Oharaeibacter diazotrophicus: one gene and its partner. The protein of the gene in region 2 interacts with the protein of the main gene of each other region in a pairwise test. Links are inferred from orthologs where the notes say so. Each region holds a gene or a part of one and is shown on either strand. Other genes may lie near its edges.

Region 1 (3,303 bases), on a different replicon or contig from region 2:
ATGCCGCCCGCCCAAGGTCGGGACGGTCCGGCGTCTCATAGTGGGAGGGGTCGTTGGCTCGCTACGCCGCGTCCGTTGAGGACGACCTCGTGTTCCAGGCGGTGCGCCGCCCGGCCAAGCGCGCGAGCGCGACCGCCTGGGCGCTGCGCGTCGCCACCTCCTGCGTCATCGTCGCCGGCGGCCTCGTGCTCGCCGACATCGTGATCGGCTGGACCCGCACGGTCGCCGACATCGAGGGCCGCGTCACCGATCCGACGCCGATCGCCACCTTCGTCGGCGACCAGCGGCTGACGATCCCGGCCAACATGTTCCGCTTCGAGAACCAGCGCGTCGTCGGCCCGCAGGACCACGTCGAACTCGCGGTGTCCTGGCCGGCCTTCGCCGGCTTCACCGCCGAGAGCCGCGCCGCCTTCCTCGACGGCTCGGCCGACGCGCCCGTGGTGTTCCTCACCATCCGCAAGCGCGACACCGCCACCGACAGCGCCGGCCGCGTCGCCAACGTCTACCAGCACTTCTTCGAGAATACCGCCCTCGCCGCCCCCGACGGCCTCGTCGGACACCGCCTCGGCGAGGATTCCGGCCTCGCCGGCGAGGAGGTCTACTACGAGGCCGGCTCGACGCGGCCCTTCACCACCCACTGCCTCGCGCCCGACGGCAGCGGCTATCCCGCGCCCTGCCTCACCGAGATCCACGCCGGCTCCGACCTCTCGGTCCAGATCCGCTTCCGCAAGGGCCTGCTGCCGCACTGGCGCGGCATCGCCGAGGGCGTGCGCGGCCTCCTGCTCTCCTTCGGCGTAACGGCCTGATCCCCCGAAACGCGCGCGGGCGGCGGACCGTCCGATCCGCCGCCCGCCGCGATGGGGTCGATCCGCTCCGTGGGGATCAGTCCTCGAGGTCCATCCCCAGGATGGCCATCTGGAAGTTGTAGGACTTCTCGTCGTCCTCGTCGTCCTCGAAGACGACGCCGATGAACTCCTCGCCGACGTAGACCTCGGCCGAGTCGGTCTTGCGCGGGCGCGCCTTCACCGTGATCGTCGGCGATCCGAGGCTGCGCCGGAGATAGCGCTCGATCTTGTTGAGTTCGTCCTTGGTCACGGCCTTCCTCCGGGTTGGGTCGCGGTCTTCTGGCACGGACCGCGGCGCGATGGAACCCGCCATCGGCCGGCGCCCCGAGGAAGCGGTGGGAATCGCCCCGCCCTCTCCCGGCGGCTGCCGGGAGCGGCGGGGACGGCGTCAGATCGCCTGACCGGCGTCCGGGAAGGTCTGCCGCATCGAGCGCGCCGGATCGGCGCAGCCGGCCTCGCCGATCACCCGGGCCGGCACGCCCGCCACCGTGGTGCAGGGCGGCACCGGCTTCAGCACCACCGAGCCGGCGGCGACGCGCGAGCAGCGGCCGACCTCGATGTTCCCGAGGATCTTGGCGCCGGCGCCGATCAGCACGCCGTGGCGGATCTTCGGGTGGCGGTCGCCGGTCTCCTTGCCGGTGCCGCCGAGGGTGACGCCCTGCAGGATCGAGACGTCGTCCTCCACCACAGCGGTCTCGCCGATGACGATGCCGGTGGCGTGGTCGAAGAACAGGCCACGGCCGAGCCGGGCGGCCGGGTTGATGTCGGTCTGGAACACCTCCGACGACCGGCTCTGCAGGTACATCGCGAAGTCCTTGCGGCCCTTGGCGAGCAGCCAGTGCGCCAACCGGTGGGTCTGGATCGCGTGGAAGCCCTTGAAGTAGAGCACCGGCTCCAGCATGCGGTCGCAGGCGGGGTCACGGTCGAACACCGCGGCGATGTCGCTGCGGAACGCCTCGCCGATGGCGGGATCGTCGGCCAGCGCCTCGGAATAGGCGCGGCGGATCGCCGTCGACGGCACCGCCTCGTTGCCGAGCCGGTCGGCGACGCGCTGCACCACCGCCTCCTCGAGGCGCGGCTGGTCGATCACGGTGGCGTGCAGGAAGCCGCCGAAGGCCGGCTCGCGCTCGATCGCCTGACGCGCCTCCTCGCAGATGCGCTGCCACACCGGGTCGACGGTTTCGAGCGCACGCGTGGGAGCGGCCTTCACGGGGAGGGTCATGGGGGTGCCGGGTCCTCGAGGTCGGGTGCGGGTCTCGCGCCCGCGGTGGGGCGCCCCGCCGCCCCCGCCTCCGACGAAGGGAGCGTGGCCGGCCGGGCATCCAGGGGCTAAGGATAGAGCCCCGCGGCACGCCTGAAAAGCGCTCCGGGGAATGACGTTTCCGAGATCGCCTCCAGGAGGGTGAACAGATGCGCAAGACGCGCGCCGCGACGGCCCCCGAAGGTCGGATCACCGTCGACGTGATCGGCGGTCTCGGCCGCATCGGCATCGACAACCCGGGCCGCCACAACGCGCTCTCGCTGGCCATGTGGCAGGCGATCCCGGAAGCCGTCGCCACGCTGGAGGCCGCCGAGGACGTCCGCGTCGTCGTGCTGACGGGCTCGGAGGGCGGCGCCTTTGCCTCCGGCGCCGACATCACCGAATTCGACGTGGTGCGCGCCGACGCCGCCACCTCGGCCAGCTACGAGGCCGCCAACGCCGCCGCCTTCGCCGCCCTGCGCCGGGCCGAGAAGCCGACGGTCGCCGTGATCCGCCGCTTCTGCATGGGCGGCGGCGTCGGGCTCGCCGCCGCCTGCGACATCCGCATCGCCGCCGACGACGCCGTCTTCGCCATTCCCGCCGCCCGGCTCGGCCTCGCCTACCCGCCCGAGGCGGTCGCCGACATCGTCGCGCTGATCGGCCCCTCGCGCGCCAAGGACCTGTTCTACACCGCCAAGCGCATCGACGCCGCCACCGCGCTCCGGATCGGCCTCGTCGACGAACTCGTCCGCGACGACGAACTCGAGGCCGCCGCCGTCGCCTACGTTGCCCGCGTGTCGGCGCTGGCGCCGATGACCCAGCGCGCCGTCAAGGCCGCCATCGACGCCGCCGTCGGCAGCGCGGCCGGCGACTGGGGCCGCGCCCGCGAACTCGCCGAGCTCTGCTTCGAGAGCCAGGACTACGCCGAGGGCCGTGCCGCCTTCCGCGAGAAGCGCGAGCCGGTCTTCACCGGCCGCTGACCCCCGCTGCGCCCCGCGCGGACGACCTGCCCGATTTTCGCGCTTGCCCGCATCGGCCGGCTCTGATTCCTTGTCGGCCGCGCCGACGTGCCTGCCGCGCCGGCGTTGCCGTTCCAGCGGAAGGGCAACCACCTCGCGCAAGGATTCAAGCGCGCGAAGGGCTTCTCGCACGATCTGCGATATGCCCTACAAACTATTGATTCGAAATGTCGATTCGCCGCCGGCTCAAGTTCCGGCG
Region 2 (3,165 bases):
TGGCGCGGCCGCGTCTGGTGATCGGTTTCGCAGCCGAAACGAACGATGTGATCGCCAACGGCACCGCCAAGCTCGCCCGCAAGGGCGCCGACGTGATCGTCGCCAACGACGTGTCGCCCGCCGGCGGCGTGATGGGCGGCACGCGCAACACCGTCCACATCCTCTCGGCCGCCGGCGTCGAGGACTGGCCGACCATGGACAAGGATGCCGTGGCCGAACGGCTCGTCGCCCTGATCGCCGCACGCCTCGGAGACCTCGGTTGATCCGCCTGCCCGTCCGCGTCCTGCCCCACGGCGCCGGCCTGCCGCTGCCGGCCTACCAGACCGCCGGCGCCGCCGGCATGGACCTCGTCGCCGCCGTCGAGGCGCCGACGACCATCGCGCCCGGCGCCCGGGCGCTGGTGCCGACCGGACTCGCGATCGCGCTGCCGGAGGGATACGAGGCCCAGGTCCGGCCCCGCTCGGGCCTCGCCGCCCGTCACGGCGTCACGGTGCTGAACGCCCCGGGGACCATCGACGCCGACTATCGCGGCGAGGTCCAGGTCATCCTGGTCAACCACGGCGAGGAGCCTTTCGTGGTCTCGCGCGGAGACCGGATCGCGCAACTGGTCGTGGCCCCGGTGACACGCGCCGCGCCGGTGGTGGTCGAGGATCTCGACGAAACCGATCGCGGCGCCGGCGGGTTCGGATCAACGGGTCGGTCCTGATCGGACCCAAGCGCAAGTTCTTTCTCCGAATCAGGGCGATTTCGGAATGGTTCACTGCCGATCGGCGAGCGTGCCCGCCGGCTTGGCTGGCGAGCCGGGGCAGGGGGCGGTAGGATCGTGCCATTCCGCCGACCGCTCGCGCGGCCGGACCGACAACTGCCCGGAGGAACCGTCCATGACCGACACGACCCGTCGCGGCCGCGGCAAGATCTACGATTCGATCACCGAGACGATCGGCGACACCCCGCTGGTCCGCCTCGACAAGGTGGCGCGCGACAAGCAGGTCGGCGCCCGCCTCGTCGGCAAGCTCGAGTTCTTCAACCCGATCGCCTCGGTGAAGGACCGCATCGGCGTGGCGCTGGTCGAATCGCTCGAAGCCGCCGGCAAGATTCGTCCCGGCGAGACCACGCTGATCGAGCCGACCTCGGGCAACACCGGCATCGCACTCGCCTTCGTCGCCGCCGCCAAGGGCTACCGGCTGATCCTGGTGATGCCGGAATCGATGTCGATCGAGCGGCGCAAGATGCTGAAGCTGCTCGGCGCCGAACTGGAGCTGACCGAAGCGGCCAAGGGCATGAAGGGTGCGATCGCCAAGGCCGAGGAACTGGTGTCGACGATCCCCGGCGCGGTCATCCCGCAGCAGTTCCAGAACCCGGCGAACCCGGAGATCCACCGGCGCACCACCGCCGAGGAGATCTGGAACGACACCGCCGGCGAGGTCGACGTCGTCGTCTCCGGCATCGGCACCGGCGGCACCATCACCGGCGTCGGCGAAGTGCTGAAGGCGAGGAAGCCCGGCGTGCGCATCGTCGCGGTCGAGCCGGTCGAGAGCCCGGTACTGTCCGGCGGCAATCCGGGTCCGCACAAGATCCAAGGCATCGGCGCCGGCTTCGTGCCGGGCGTGCTCAACACCGCCATCTACGACGAGGTCGTCCAGATCTCCTCGGACGAGGCGCTCGAGACCGCCCGTCTGGTCGCCCGCCTCGAGGGCATCCCGGTCGGGATCTCGTCCGGCGCGGCGGTCGCGGCGGCCGTCAAGGTCGGGCAGCGGCCGGAGTTCGCCGGCAAGACAATCGTCGTGATCATCCCGTCCTTCGCCGAGCGCTATCTTTCGACCGCACTGTTCGAGGGTCTCGCCTGATCTATCGCGATCCGCACCCCCGGATCGGACAGCTCCGGAAACGCTTCGGCGTTTCCGGAGGCCATCTAGGAGAGCGACTCCGCCGGCTGCGGGGCCGGCCGCGAGGTCTCGGTGAGCGTCGCCACGAAGGCGAGGATCAGCGCGCCGACACCGGTGTCGGCGGCGAGCTTGGCCGCCTTGTCGGGCTTGAGCCAGCGCACCTCGCGCTGACCCTTCTCCAGCCAGTCGTCGAGCTGACGTTCGACCTCGAGACCGTAGACGTCGACCGCCACCGCGGCGACGCGCTTCGGGAAGCTCTTGTCGTACTGGAAGCGGCCGATCGGATCGGTCGTGACGCGGCCGACGAGGCCGGCCTCCTCCATCGCCTCCGTCTCGGCGGCCTCGCAGTCCTTCAGGCCCTTGATCGGCCAGCCCTTGGGCAGGATCCAGCGCCCGCGTTCGCGCGACGTCACCAGCACGACGCGGACGGTCCCGTCGGCGTCGCGCCGCCAGGGCAGGGCGGCGACCTGAAGGAAGGCGGGTGTCTTGGACGGCTTCGCCACGCTCTCTCGTTCCATAGGCTGATTCGTCCCCAGTCTAGGCCGGGTCGGCCGTCACGAACCATGCGAAAGACGTTGGATTCCGACGGTGTTCAACCGCCGGTCTCGTCCGGCACCGGCTGGTCGAGATAGCGCAGCCAGATCGCCTTGTCGCCGAGCCCGGCCACGAAGGCGGCGTGGGCGGCGATCTCCTCGGGCTGGATCCGGGCGGGGAGGGGGACCGGCCGCGGGCCGACGACGGCGCGCGGACGGCCGTCGCTGCGGGTCGGCTCCATGCCGGCGGGGGCGAGACCGAGGTCGGCCTGCCGGCCGCCGTTCAGCTCGATGTAGACCTCGGCGAGCAGTTCGGCGTCGAGCAGCGCGCCGTGCTTGACGCGCTTGGAGGTGTCGATGCCGTAGCGCGAGCACAGCGCGTCGAGGCTGGCCGGCGAACCCGGGTGTTTGCGCCGCGCCATCGCCAGGGTGTCGAGGACGCGCTCGTTGCCGATCGTGGTCCGGCCGGAGCGCTTCAGCTCGAAATTGATGAAGCCCATGTCGAACTGGGCGTTGTGGATCACCAGCCGGGCGTCGCCGACGAAGGCGAGGAACTCGTCGGCGACGTCGTCGAAGCGCGGCTTGTCGGCGAGGAACTCCTCGGACAGGCCGTGGACCTCGAAGGCCTCGCGCGGCATCGACCGCTCGGGGTTGATGTAGACGTGGAAGCTCCGGCCGGTCGGGAACTGATTGTGCAGTTCGACGCCGCCGATCTCGACGAGGCGGTCGCCGGTCTTGGGGTCGAG

The links.
Region 1: the proteins of cysK (region 2) and cysE interact in binary tests that used the Escherichia coli proteins (3 or more experiments, as listed by UniProt). The link is inferred for Oharaeibacter diazotrophicus from one-to-one orthologs.

What each region holds. Positions count from the first base shown.
Region 1 is NZ_SNXY01000006.1:1,518,224-1,521,526, forward strand. What follows is about bases 151-3,133. They hold cysE (serine O-acetyltransferase), read right to left. Parts: upstream 2,068-3,133; coding sequence 1,234-2,067; downstream 151-1,233. Other genes in these bases: EDD54_RS07160 (hypothetical protein), read left to right, coding at 151-806; EDD54_RS07165 (DUF3126 family protein), read right to left, coding at 883-1,095; EDD54_RS07175 (enoyl-CoA hydratase), read left to right, coding at 2,256-3,065. Also shown: more of EDD54_RS07160, read left to right, coding at 54-150.
Region 2 is NZ_SNXY01000008.1:519,489-522,653, forward strand. The notes cover bases 1-2,864. They hold cysK (cysteine synthase A), read left to right. Parts: upstream 1-881; coding sequence 882-1,847; downstream 1,848-2,864. Other genes in these bases: coaBC (bifunctional phosphopantothenoylcysteine decarboxylase/phosphopantothenate--cysteine ligase CoaBC), read left to right, coding at 1-263; dut (dUTP diphosphatase), read left to right, coding at 260-706; EDD54_RS14685 (NUDIX hydrolase), read right to left, coding at 1,913-2,389; dnaQ (DNA polymerase III subunit epsilon), read right to left, coding at 2,479-2,864. In the rest of the region: more of dnaQ, read right to left, coding at 2,865-3,165.